Regions from separate parts of the Caballeronia sp. GAWG1-1 genome, predicted to be linked through region 1. Evidence: riboswitches for the same ligand, from Rfam matches in the RefSeq annotation. Region 1 holds a riboswitch; the other holds the start of a gene.
The links. Region 1 has a riboswitch for cobalamin ahead of cobG (precorrin-3B synthase). Riboswitches for the same ligand answer to the same signal wherever they lie in the genome.
Positions count from the first base shown of each region.

Region 1 (6,565 bases):
GGCGTCATCATCTCGGAGCTGCCTGGACCGAGACCGATCACGGTCAACGTGCCGCGTGCACGGCCTATCGCCTGCGCATCGACGGGCGCGTTCGCGACGTGCAACGCAACGTCGCCGTTATGCGAAACGTCGAAAGGCGGGGCGTCGCTGAAACGCAATGGCACGTCGAGCGCTTGCGCGGCATCGGCGAGACATTGCGATGTCATTGCGTGGGTGGGCGCGACGAGCACAGCGAGTGCGAGCGGCGCGAGGCTTCGTGCTTGAAGTGCCTTGTGTACGCATTCGGCTACATCGCCGTTCGTCGCGTCGTCTTCGATCCATGCAATCACACAACGTGGATGAATCACGAGACTGTGTTCATCGCGGGCGCTTTCGGGCGTGATGCGGATGGCGCGCGACGCATCGTCGGCGCGAGGAAGGGCTGCCTGATCGAGCCACGGCGCGTGGCCTTCCACGCGCGTCGTTGCTCCTCCAAGCAGGTCGGACACGAAGCGCTTGCCGCGTTCGATATCCGCCAGTACGTAGCCTGCGGGCGGCGCGAGCAGACATTGACCGAAGCGTAATTCGCCGCTCGTCGTGATGGCCGGTACGATACCGAGCATCTGGCCGATATCACGCGCAAGCATGTTCACGCCGCTCATGCCGCCGAGCAGCGGCACGACCGCGCTGCCGTCCTGCGCGACAGCGAGCACCGGCGGCTCCGCGCCCTTATCCGCAAGCGACGCTGCCAGCGCGCGAATTACGATGCCTGCTGAACACAGTGCGACGATTGGCGAGCCTGCCGCGTAGAGTGCCCGCACGTGCGCGCCAAAGTCGTCGAAGGAGACGTCCACATTCACGCGACTAGCGAGCCCATGAACGAGCGATCCCGGACGACACGCCTGAATCTTGCGCGCGATAGTCAGCGCACCGTTGCCGAGCACGACGATGGCAAGCGGCTTCGCTAAGTCTATGCGCTCCATTTCGTCCCCGGCACGACCAGCAGCGAGAAGTAGGGCGATGCCATTGGATCGACTTCGTTCAGCGGCACGATGCGTTGATTCGCCATCGTCGCGCGTTCCACATACAACGCGCGTTTGTCGAGCCCGAGTTCCGCCAGCACACGACGCACTTTGTCGAAGTTGCGGCCGAGCTTCATGATGACGGCGGCATCGCTCGTCGCCAGCTTCCGTTTTAGTTCGGCTTCCGAAAGAACGCCCGAAAGCACCGCAAGGCTCTGATTACGATAAACCAGTGGCACGCCAAGCACTGCGACGCCGCCCAGCATCGAACAGACGCCGGGCACGACTTCTGCCTCGAAGCGCGCGGCAAGGCGATCGTGCAGATACATGTACGAGCCGTAGAAAAACGGATCGCCTTCGCAGATCACCGCCACGTCGCGGCCGGCTTCGAGATGATCCGCAATGGCGAGCGCGCATTCATCGTAGAACGCGCTGATAATCGTCTCGTAGCAAAGCGGCGGTTCGAGCGCTTCGGTCGTCACGGGATAGACGAGCGGCAAGCGCGTCTGCGTGTCTTCGAGATGAGATTCGATGATGCCGAACGCGTTGCCCTTCTTCCCCTTCGCGACGAAATACGCGACCACGGGCGCCGCCTTGAGCAGCTTCAACGCCTTCACCGTGATGAGATCGGGATCGCCCGGACCGACGCCCAGACCATGGAGTCTTCCGCTCATCACTCGGCCTCCGATGCGAGCGCATTCACGGCGGCCGCCGCCATCGCGCTGCCACCGCGTCGTCCGAGCAACGCGACGAAAGGAATGCCACGGCTGTCGGCGGCAAGCATGGCTTTCGATTCCGCCGCGCCGATAAAGCCCACAGGAAAGCCGAGGATGAGCGCGGGCTTCGGTGCGCCGTCGTCGATCATGTCGAGTAGATGAAAGAGCGCGGTGGGCGCATTGCCGATTGCGACGATCGCACCCGAAAGATCGGGCCGCCATAGTTCGAGTGCGGCAGCGGAGCGCGTGTTGTGCATCGCACGGGCGCGTTCCGGCACGGAGGCATCGCCGAGCGTGCAGATCACGCGATTATTCGCGGGAAGGCGCGCGCGCGTGATGCCTTCGGCGACCATGCGCGCATCGCAGAGAATGGGCGCGCCGCTCACGAGCGCTTCACGGCCCGCGATACCGGCATCGGACGAGAAGCGCAGGTCATCGACGATATCGATCATGCCGCACGCATGAATCAGCCGCACGGCGAGCTTTTCGAGGTTGGCGGGAATGGCGGCGAGGTCGGCTTCGGCGCGAATCGTCGCGAACGATTGCCGGTAAATCTCCGCACCGTCGCGGATATAGTCAGACATCGGCATGACTCCGGGCGAGCCATGCGGCCGCCTCTTCGATGAGGAGGTTATGGGCGATCACGTGTGTGCCTCGATGCACGTCGTAGCGGCCGGGCGCAACGGCAACGAGCGTGTTTTCGACGGGATGCGCCGCCGCACAAAAGCGCTCGCAGCCGCTCAGATGCGCGTGCGCATGCTCGGGCAGCAAGGCGGCTAATCGATGCGCGTCCGCTTTCGTATCGGCACGGCTTTTCGCGCAGCCCGAAGAACCCGCGCATGCGATCAGACGCGTGAACGGATCGCGTGGATCGGTGGCGAGGCCAAGCGCGCGAAGGGCGTCGACGACATGCGTCATGCGATTCGCGTGCACGTCCGGCAGCAACACGCTTTGCCAGGGCGTCATCACGACGCGTTCTTCGGCGAGATCGGCGATTGCGTGAAGCGTATTAGCATCGAGGCGGCCGAGCGGCGCTTGCGCGCCGACATAGTCCGCATGCGCGCCGAGTCGTAACGTTGCATCGGAAGGCGCGCGACGCCATGACTGAAGTGCGGCGTCGTGCTGTGTTTCGAAGTCGAGGGCATGGAGAAAGCCCGCTATTCCAACGCGTGCGAGCACATCGCGCATGCGGTGTTCTTCCACCGATGCCAGTGCCAGAAACGCCTGCAGCACGGCCAGGATGAAGCGCTTCGCGTCGTCACGCGCAATCGCGCCCGAGGCAGGCGCATGTTCCTCACGATGCGGCATCGATCCTGCAAAGCCGAATGCGAAGCGCGCGCCATTGTCCAGCGCCGAAAGCCAAAGATCGTGCGGATGATCGAGCATCGCAAGCGTTTCGCCATCGTCGATCTGCAACGCGAACTTCGGCGACAACGCGTGCAACGCGGCATCGGCCTGCATGCTTTCGACGATATCCGCTGCAAGCGCACGCGTTCCCGTGCTCGCAAGCGGGCTCAGCATGACGTTTCGGATATCGTCGGCGCCGGCCGTGGTCGGACCGAGGCCCGCCGCGAGCACGATGTCGATGAGTTCCGCGTGGGCATCGTCGCGAATGCCGCGCAGTTGCAGATTGGCGCGATTGGTCACTTCGATCGTGCCGGAACCGCAGCGCTCGGCGGCGTGCGCCACGGCATGCGCGGCTTCGCGACGCAACTCGCCACCGGCAAGACGCACGCGCGCAAGGGCGCCATCGCGTGCGGGCACGATACGCATGAGGCCGGGACAGGCCGAAGACCGAGGGGGCAAGAACGATTCCAAAAGCTCGACCGTATGCTCAAGCGCTTGAGTAGCGAACCGGTACACCCCGCCCGGCAGGCTTCGCGCAATTGCGTTGAATAGCGTTGAATAGCAGTGAATGCTTACGTCGGCAGGTCTCTTGGCTGGCAGGTCGACATTCGCGCTAGCCTTCCCGGTAAAAACCAGTGGCAGTGGAGCGCGGACTCGCTGCGTACAATTGCGGGGGCAGCCACAGTTTTGCTGTGTTCCCTGTTAGGCCATGAGGCTCGATACCGATCGAACCCTTCAGGCACCGACGAACGCGCTATTATGCCCGCTTTTATCGACCATCAGACCGCTTCCCGCCTTGCGCGGGTGCTTCAAACGCGGGATTCGCCCGTAGGAGGCCGCACATGTCGAACTGGCTGACCGTCGTGGGTATCGGCGAGGACGGCTGGCATGGGCTTGGCCGCGAGGCGCGGCGCGCGCTCTTCGAAGCACGGTCGATCCACGGCGGCGAACGTCACCTCGCGTTTCTGCCGGCGCGTATCGCGGCGCGCCGCGTGCCATGGCCAAGCCCGTTTTCCGTCGATGCCGTGCTCGCCGAGCGCGGCGTCCAAACATGCGTGCTTGCGAGCGGCGACCCCATGTTCTTCGGCGTCGGCGCCACGCTTGCGCGCGAATTATCCACGGAAGAAATGCGCGTCATGCCCGCGCCTTCGTCGCTGTCGCTGGCGGCGGCGCGCTTGGGCTGGCCGTTGCAGGACGCGCAATGCGTGTCGCTCGTCGGGCGGCCGGTGGCGTCCCTGCTCGCGCATGTGTTTCGCGGCGGACGTCTGCTCGTCCTGAGCGCCGATGGCGCGACGCCCGCCGCCGTCACGCAGCTTCTCACGCTGCATGGTTTCGGCGCGAGCCGCGTGACGGTGTTCGAGCATCTGGGCGGCACGAATGAACGCCGGTTCGACGAACGTGCGGACGACTGGCGCGAGCCGCGCGTGGCGGCGCTCAATCTCATGGCGATCGAATGCCGCACGCATGCGGGCCACGCGGGGCCATCGCTCACGCCGGGTCTTGCCGACGACGCGTATCGGCACGACGGCCAGCTCACCAAGCGCGATGTACGCGCCGTGACGCTCGCACGTCTCGCGCCGCAACCGGGCGAATTGCTGTGGGATGTCGGCGCGGGTTGCGGGTCCATCGGTATCGAGTGGATGCGCGCGCATCCCGCTTGCCGCGCGATTGCCATCGAAGCGAACGAAGGGCGGCAGCGTCTCATCGAACATAACCGCGATGCGCTCGGCGTGCCTGCGCTGCAACTCGTCAAGGGCGAGGCGCCCGGCGCGCTCGACGGTTTGAGCGCGCCGGATGCCGTGTTCATCGGCGGCGGCGTGACCGTGCCGGGTCTCCTCGATGCGTGCTGGGCGCGCGTGCGGCAGGGCGGTCGGCTGATCGTCAACGCCGTGACCTTGCAGAGCGAAGCGGCGCTCGTTGCATGGCGCGCGGAGCATGGCGGCGAGCTGACGCGGATCGGCATCGCACGGGCCGAGCCGCTCGGCAGTTTCGATACATGGCGGCAAGCGCTGCCGATCACGCTTCTGCACGCGAAGAAGCCATGAGCTCGCCGGCGAATGACCATCCCGATGCGTGACGAAACGCCCGAACAGTCCGCGCCGCTCAGAAGCGGCTACACGACGGGAAGCTGCGCGACCGTGACGAGTCTCGCGGCCGCGCGCCTTTTGTTGCTCGGCGAGCCGAGCGAGCGCGCGGAGATCGTGCTGCCGAAGGGCCAGTCCGTGACCATGCCGCTCGCGTTCTGCCGTCTTGCCGGCGATGCAGCGGAAGCGGGCGTCATCAAGGATGCCGGCGACGATCCCGATGTCACGCATGGCGCGCTCGTCATAGCTCGCGTGCGGCTTGCGGCGCGGCATGGCGTGCGCTTTCACGCGGGACCGGGCGTTGGCACCGTGACGCGCGCGGGCCTTGCGTTGCCGATCGGCGAGCCGGCCATCAACCCCGTTCCCCGCAAAATGATGAGCGAGCATCTCGAAGCACTCGCCACGCGAGCGGGTTATGCGGGCGGTTTCGACGTGAGCATCGGCGTGGAGAATGGCGAGGCGCTTGCGCTCAAGACGATGAATCCGCGGCTCGGCATTATCGGCGGACTGTCGATACTCGGGACCACCGGCATCGTCCGGCCGTTTTCGTGTGCGGCTTATATCGCGTCGATCCATCAGGGGATCGATGTCGCGCGCGCCAATGGCGTGCAACATATCGCGGCGTGCACCGGCAATCAGAGCGAGGACGCCATGCGCGCGCGTTACGGCTTGCCGGATATGGCGCTCATCGAAATGGGCGATTTCGCGGGCGCGGTTTTGAAGCACTTGCGCCGCGCGCCGGTCGAAAAACTCAGTGTTTGCGGCGGCTTCGGCAAACTCAGCAAGCTCGCGGCGGGACATATGGATCTGCACAGCCGCACGTCGAGTATCGACTTGCCGCTTCTCGCCACCTGGGCCGCCGATGCTGGCGCGAGCATCACGTTGCAGCACGCGATTCGCGCGGCCAACACGAGTCAGGAGGCGCTTAAGCTGACGCGTGGCGAAGGCATCGCGCTCGGCGATATCGTCTGCGCGCGGGCCCGCGAAGTGGCGCTCGACGTCGTGCCGCAAGGCATCGTCGTGGAGACTTTCGCCATCGACAGGCAAGGGCAAATCGTCGGGAGCGCGCAATGAAGCGCGTGCTATTGCTCGGCGGCACCGGCGACGCGCTCGTCATCGCGCGCAAGCTGGGCACGTCGCATGTCTACAGTCTCGCGGGGCTCGGGCGTGTGCCGACGGATCTCGCATGTGAGGTTCGCGTCGGCGGTTTTGGCGGCGTGGCGGGTCTGGCAACGTATCTGCGTGAAGATGACATCGCGCTCGTGCTCGATGCCACGCATCCCTACGCCGCGCAGATGAGCCATCATGCACGCGAAGCGTGTACGCTCGTTGGCGTGCCCTTGTGGGCCGTGCGTCGTCCGGCATGGCAGCCGCGAACGGGCGACGTCTGGCGCGAGGCGCGCGATTGGCCAGGCGT
Region 1 covers NZ_JALQDB010000029.1:212,618-219,182, reverse strand. Annotated here, with positions in the region: gene cobJ (precorrin-3B C(17)-methyltransferase) at 1-962, opposite strand, end outside; gene NCT03_RS19040 (precorrin-2 C(20)-methyltransferase) at 950-1,675, opposite strand; gene NCT03_RS19035 (precorrin-8X methylmutase) at 1,675-2,301, opposite strand; gene cobG (precorrin-3B synthase) at 2,294-3,523, opposite strand; cobalamin riboswitch at 3,627-3,826, opposite strand; gene cbiE (precorrin-6y C5,15-methyltransferase (decarboxylating) subunit CbiE) at 3,907-5,109, shown strand; gene NCT03_RS19020 (cobalt-precorrin-5B (C(1))-methyltransferase) at 5,134-6,222, shown strand; gene NCT03_RS19015 (cobalt-precorrin-6A reductase) at 6,219-6,565, shown strand, end outside.

Region 2 (6,565 bases), on a different contig from region 1:
ACGGCCGCGCGCAGGATCGGCAACGCGAGCGCCGCGCCCGTGCCTTCGCCAAGCCGCATGTCGAGTTGCAACAGCGGCTCCGCATGCAGATGCGCGAGCATGCCCCGATGCCCCGCCTCGTTCGACGCATGCGCGAACACGCAGTAGTCGAGCACCTCGGGTGCGATCTTCGCCGCGACGAGCAGGCCGGAAGTCGCGATGAAGCCATCGACGAGAATCGTCATGCCCGCGTCCGCCGCAGCGAGACACGCACCCGCGATCATCGCGATTTCGAAGCCGCCGAACGTCGCGAGCGTGTCGATTGCATCGCCTTCGGCCGCATGCAACGCGAGCGCCCGGCCGAGCACATCGCGCTTGTGCGCAAGGCCGCGATCGTCGAGACCCGTGCCGCGTCCGACGCATTCGCCAATGGGCACACCGCACAGACGGCTCATCAGGCACGCCGCCGCCGACGTGTTCGCAATCCCCATCTCGCCGAAGCCGATCACGTTCGTACCGAGCGCCGCATGATGCCGCACACGCGCCGCGCCGCGCGCGATGCCTTCGAGCGCGGTCTCGCGCGACATCGCCGCTTCCTTCGCGAAGTTGCGCGTGCCGAGGCCGAGCGACAGACGCTCGTAGCCGCTATCGATGGGAATCGGTGTCGCCACGCCCGCATCGACCACTTCGAGCGTCATGCCGACCGAACGCGACAGCGCGTTGATCGCCGCGCCGCCCGCCAGAAAATTCGCGACCATCTGCGCGGTCACTTCTTGCGGATACGGACTCACGCCCTCAGCCGCGATACCGTGATCGCCCGCAAACACGATCATCGCCGGGCGCTCGATGCGCGGCTTCGTCGTGCGCTGAATCACGCCCATTTGCAGCGCGAGCGTTTCGAGCCGACCGAGGCTGCCCGGCGGCTTCGTTTTCGTATCGATGATGCGTTGCAGTTCGGCTTCGCGCGAACGGTCTGGCGCGCGGGGCGTGGGCAAGTCGTGGGCGTTTGACATCGGCAATCCTTCAGGTGCGTGCAACGGGAATGGACGGCACGAGCGCTTCGTGCTCGCCATCGCGAATCAAGGCTAGCGGATAGCCGAACGCGGCGCTCGCGCGTCCAGGCGTGAGCACGTCCGCGACGAGACCGGCGTGCGCGCCGCCCTTGCCATCGAGCAAAAGCGCGTGCGTCGAAAAGCGCCGCGCGAGATTGAGATCGTGACACGAGAAAATCACCGTGCGGCCCGACTTGCGCGCGGCGTCGGCCAGTACGTGCAGACAATCGATTTGATGATGCAGGTCCAGATGCGCGAGCGGTTCGTCGAGCAGCAAGAGCGGTGTGTTTTGGCACAGCACGGCGGCGAGCGTCACGCGTTGCCGTTCGCCGCCCGACAATGTCAGGACATCGCGCGAGGCGAACGATAGAAGACCGAGCGCATCGAGCGCGGCATGCGCGGCAGCGCGGTCTTCGGCGCTCTCCCAGCCCCAGCCCGTGACATACGGAAAGCGGTTCAGCAGCACGGTGTCGAGTACGGTCGCGCTGAAGGCATCGTGCGAGCTTTGCGGCATCAGCGAGCGCGCGCGTGCGAGATCCGCCGCGCGCCAGGATGCGAGTGCGCGGCCATCGAGCGATATCGCGCCTTCGGCCGGCTTTGTCAAACCCGCGAGCACGCCAATCAGCGTGGTCTTGCCCGCGCCGTTCGGCCCGGCTATGCACCACATCTCGCCCGCGCCGATACTTTGCGTGAGGTCTTCCACGAGCGTGCGTGCGCCCGCGCGCAAGCTGACGTGTTCGATATGCAGGGTCATCGCGGTCTCGCCAGCAGCATCCACAGGAACATCGGCACGCCGACGAGTGCGGTCACCACACCCACCGGCAATTGCGCGGGCGCGATCGCCGTGCGCGCGACGAGATCGGCGCTCATCACCGCGAGGCCGCCCGCCAGCGCCGACGCCGGCACGAGCATGCGCTGATCGTTGCCGAACGCGAGCCGCAATAAATGCGGCACGACGAGCCCAACGAAGCCGATGGTGCCCGCCGTCGTGACAGCCGCCGCTGCCGCAAGCGATGCGACGAGATACACCGACAGCCGCACGCGCGAGACAGGCACGCCGAGCGAACGCGCGGCCGTATCGCCACGCAACAGCACGTTGAGTTGCGGCGCGAGCGGCACGACGACGATCATCGCGACGACGAGCGCGATCAGCGCGGGCCACGGCGTAGCTGCGCCGTTCAGGTCGCCCGTCAGCCAGAAGATCATCCCGCGCAAGCGATTCTCCGGCGCAATACTGAGGATCAACGTGATGAGCGCGCCCCAGCCCGCCGCTATCACGACACCTGTCAGCAGAAGACGCGGCGAGGCATCGCGATCGCCGTGCCACAGGTCGCGTCGCGCGAGTCCGAGCACCAGCACGATGGATGCGAACGCGCCCGCGCACGCCGCCAGATCGATGCCCCACCACGGCAGCGACGCGAGCATCGCCGTGAGCGCGAAGGTCGCCGCGCCGCCGGATACGCCGAGCACGTACGGCTCGGCCAGCGGATTGCGCAACAGCACTTGCAGCAGCGCGCCGGAAAGCGCGAGCAAGGCGCCCGAAGCGAAACCCGCAAGCGCGCGCGGCAAACGCAAGGTGAGCACGATGTCATCGGCGATATCGGGCGCGGCCGCATGCGCGTGCAGCAACGCCGCGATGGCGCGCGGCAAGGGCAACGCGACGCTGCCGAGCGCGAGCGACGCCATGAACACAAGCAACGCGGCAAGCCCGAGCGCAGCCCAGATGCCTAACGCGCGTTTCGCGTTCATCGCGCGGCGCAGGTCAACGGTGTCGCTCACGACGGGCGCCAGCCGAGCGTGACATAAGCGCCGCGCCTCGGCGTGTTGTACGAATAAGCCAGTTCATAGTTCCGGTCGAAGAGGTTGTCGACACGCGCGCTCACGTACCACGACTTCGTGATGTCATAGCGCGCCGACAGATTCACGACGCCATAGCCCGCGAGCGTCGAATCGTAATCGCTGCGCGCACCGCTCACGATCCACTCGCCACCCACGCGCCAGCTTCCTATCGAGCGATGCGCGCTGAAACTCGCGAAACGCCGCGCACGGCGCGTCAGGTCCTGATTGCCGGTTTCATCGACGGGATTCTGGAACGTCACGCCCGCGCGCAAATCAGTGGCGCCGACATGCCCTGCCCACGATCCCTCGACGCCCTGCACCTTCGCGCGTCCGACGTTCTGCGCGATATAGAAGCCGCTGCCGTCCGATACGTAATCGATCAGATTCGAATAGCGCGTCTGAAACGCCGTCACGCGCAGCACGCCCACTTGGTCCGATGCGTACTGCAGCGCCGCTTCCACCGAATGACTGCGCTCGGGCTGAATGGACGGATTGCCGCTGAACGGATAGTAGAGATCGTCGAAGCTCGGCGCGCGGAACGACGCCGCGTAACTCGCGCTCGCGCGCCAGTGCGTGTCGATGTTGTACGCGTAGCCCAGATAGTAGCTGTTCGCGCCGCCGAAATCGGAATACTGGTCGTGGCGCAGATTGGCCTGCACTTCGCTCGAACCGAAGCGTCCCACATAGCCCGCGTACACCGAATTCACGTGACGATCCGGCGCGCTGAACTGATCCGAATCGAGCGTCTGGTCGAGATGCTCGTAACCGAACAGGAGCTTGTGCGCCTCCGTCAGGCGAAAGTCGTTCTGCCACAGATACTGGCGATCCTCGGAATTGAAGCGGCTCGTATAGATGCCGTTCTGCTCGATGTTCGCGCGGTCCTGTCCCTGCGCGACCGTGAAATGCGTGGTCCACTGGTCCGTGATACGGCCGTTCGCAAACACCGATGTCGACCGCACGCGACTGTGCGAATCGTTGAGATCGCCGGGCAAGCCGTAGGCATCGTCGAAACTGTCGATGCCGTTCGACTGATAGAAGCGCACGCCCACGTCCCATTTGTCGCCGAACTTGTGGCGCAGCGTGGCCACGACGCTTTCGTTCAGATAACCGTTCGCGTTCGGATTGGCGTTGGGCGCGAGCGCGGGATCGATCGACGAGAAACCATCGGTCTTCTCGCGCGATACGTTGAAGCTGAAGGTCGTGCGGCCTTCGCTATCGAGCGCGCCGGAAACGCCCGCCGCTTGCCGCTGCGTGTGATAGCTGCCGTATTCCGTCTCGAAGTAGAAGCGCGGCGGATGCGCCTCGCCGTCTTTCGTGAAGATCTGCACGACGCCGCCGATCGCGCCCGAGCCGTACAGCGCCGACACGTTGCCGTTCACGACTTCGATGCGGTCGATCTGATCCGGCATGATCTGCGCAAGCTGCGCCGAGCCGAGCGATGCGGACTCCACACGCACGCCGTCGATTAAAACGAGCGATTGCGTCGAGGACGCGCCGCGTATGAACGCGCTTGCATTCGCTCCCGGGCCGCCATTGCGCGTCACCTGCACGCCGGGCGCAAGACCGATGACGCCGAGCGCGTCGTAGGCATTGCTATCGGCGATATCCTGGGCGTCGAAGAGCGAAGTCTGCGCGATCGTATCGGCGAGAGGTTGCGCGGTGCGCGTCGCGGTCACGACGACGGGTGCGAGCGGCGGTTGCGAGGCTTCGTCCGCGAGCGCTTCATGAGCGAGCAGCCATGTGTTGAGGGCGACGAGCGCGGCGCGTTCGATCGTTTTGCGTCTGCCCGCGTGTCGGGCAAGTGGCGATACCATGCGTGAAATGTTCCCATGCGTAGGCTGGCGCGACCTCGCTCCCCGCAAGGCCAATGCGCGACGAGCGCGCTCGAATGCGAACAGACGAACGCGCTGAACAGTTGGCCGGTATCCGGGCTGGCGACACACCGTCCCGCCTTCCCACGCATGAAGCGCAGTGGCATCGACACGTTCTTCGCCTTGCCTGCGTCGAGCGGCGGATTCTTGCGAATCAGACAGACTCGCAAGCAAACTCACACGACGGCGCGGCGAAAAACGCGCAAGGGACGACTTGCAACTTGCGTTGCGGTCGCTTACCGTTGCGGGGGCAGCACAGGTTGGCGTGGCCTTGGCGGCGCCGCTTCCTGTTTCCCGTTTGACTGCGCCCGCAAAAGAATGCGGACGCGAGCACCAAAAGTGCGGCAAGTGTAGGAGCGCGATTCAGGACCGTCAAGAAACGACCCTGGCCGATCATCGCAAGACACACGGCTCACGACGAACCCAACTAGAACCCGCCGTCGCATCGCATCGGCAGCGCCCGCGCTTTCCACACACGAATGCATCGCGATGCACGCATGATCGCGTGCTGTTACGTCTCGAAACGAGACAATTATCGGAAGCTCCGTTGAACCGCGCTAGAATGCGAGGTCTTTAGAGGACGCAGCACATGCTCAACGAACTCGAATCACTGTCAGGAAATATCGGCCGGCTGATCCAGATCAGCGAGCGGCACAATCAGGCGCGTCTCGCGCTTGAAGCACAAATCGAACAACTGCGTAGCGACTACGCGAACGTGCAGGCAGAGCTCGTGCAAATGCGCGAGGAGCGCGACACGCTGCAAGCCGAACGCGATTCCCTCTCGGCCAAGATCGACGACGCGCAGGTCCGCCTGAACGCGATTCTCGAAAAGTTGCCGCGCGGCAAGTCCGCGAATCATGCCGAGACGGAAAATCAGCTCGATCTCCTCGATGCCCGTTCTCACGATGTGCAAGCCGCGCACGAGCATGCGCACGCGGGAGAGCACAGTGAGCATCATCACGGAGAGAAGGCATGACGACCACGCAGATCGAAGTATCCATTCTCGGCCAGCAATATCGCCTCGCCTGTTCGCCGGAAACCGAAGGCGCGCTGCGTGAAGCGGTGGCACGCGTCGACGCCGAGATGAACAAGGTGCGCAATGCAAGCAACGTGCGCGGGCAAGACCGCATTGCGGTGATGGCCGCGCTTTCACTCGCTTCCGAATTGCTGAGGCTGCAAGAAAGCGTGCGTCATGGCGAGGCCTTCCCCGCCGAGGAAATTCGCCGCACGATGCACTCCATGAACGAACAGCTTGGTGCTGTCATCGCGCAGTATGAAGTGCAGTGACCGAAGTGCCGCGACGCCGCTCCTTGGCGAACGCTAATCGGTCGCGCGATGTCAATCGAAAAAAGAAACTGCGCAATTGGTGTCGAGAGGCTGCATTAGACATTCGATTGGTGTAGAGTGACTACTCCCTGCCTGGTTCGCCAAGGTCATATATTCCTTGAACCAATGCTACATTGGCACGGTTGTGGAAACTTGCAGCACGGGCGCGCGCGTCACTCTGTCTGATGTACCCGAAGTGTTGCTTACTGCGACCAATCTTGAACCCAGGTTCAGGATGCCGGCCTAGCGGCCGAGGTGGGGACCCTACTCCAGCGGCATCGGTTCATACCGATGCCGTTTGCTTTTGTCGAGCCCGTTTCAAAACCCCGTTGCCGAATCCATCATGCGCTACTGGCTGATGAAGTCCGAACCGGACGAAGCGAGCATCGATCATCTCGCGCACGCGCCGAAGAAAACCCTCCCGTGGACGGGCGTGCGCAACTATCAGGCGCGCAACTTCATGCGCGACCAGATGCAAGTCGGCGACGGCGTGCTCTT
Region 2 covers NZ_JALQDB010000006.1:111,636-118,200, reverse strand. Annotated here, with positions in the region: gene cobT (nicotinate-nucleotide--dimethylbenzimidazole phosphoribosyltransferase) at 1-992, opposite strand, end outside; gene NCT03_RS03195 (ABC transporter ATP-binding protein) at 1,003-1,785, opposite strand; gene NCT03_RS03190 (FecCD family ABC transporter permease) at 1,782-2,780, opposite strand; gene NCT03_RS03185 (TonB-dependent receptor domain-containing protein) at 2,807-4,684, opposite strand; cobalamin riboswitch at 4,771-5,094, opposite strand; gene NCT03_RS03180 (ATPase) at 5,331-5,717, shown strand; gene NCT03_RS03175 (cell division protein ZapA) at 5,714-6,028, shown strand; RNA gene ssrS (6S RNA) at 6,151-6,333, shown strand; gene NCT03_RS03165 (EVE domain-containing protein) at 6,411-6,565, shown strand, end outside.
Region 2: it holds a riboswitch for cobalamin, as region 1 does, so the genes downstream of both, NCT03_RS03185 (TonB-dependent receptor domain-containing protein) here and cobG (precorrin-3B synthase) in region 1, are expected to answer to the same signal.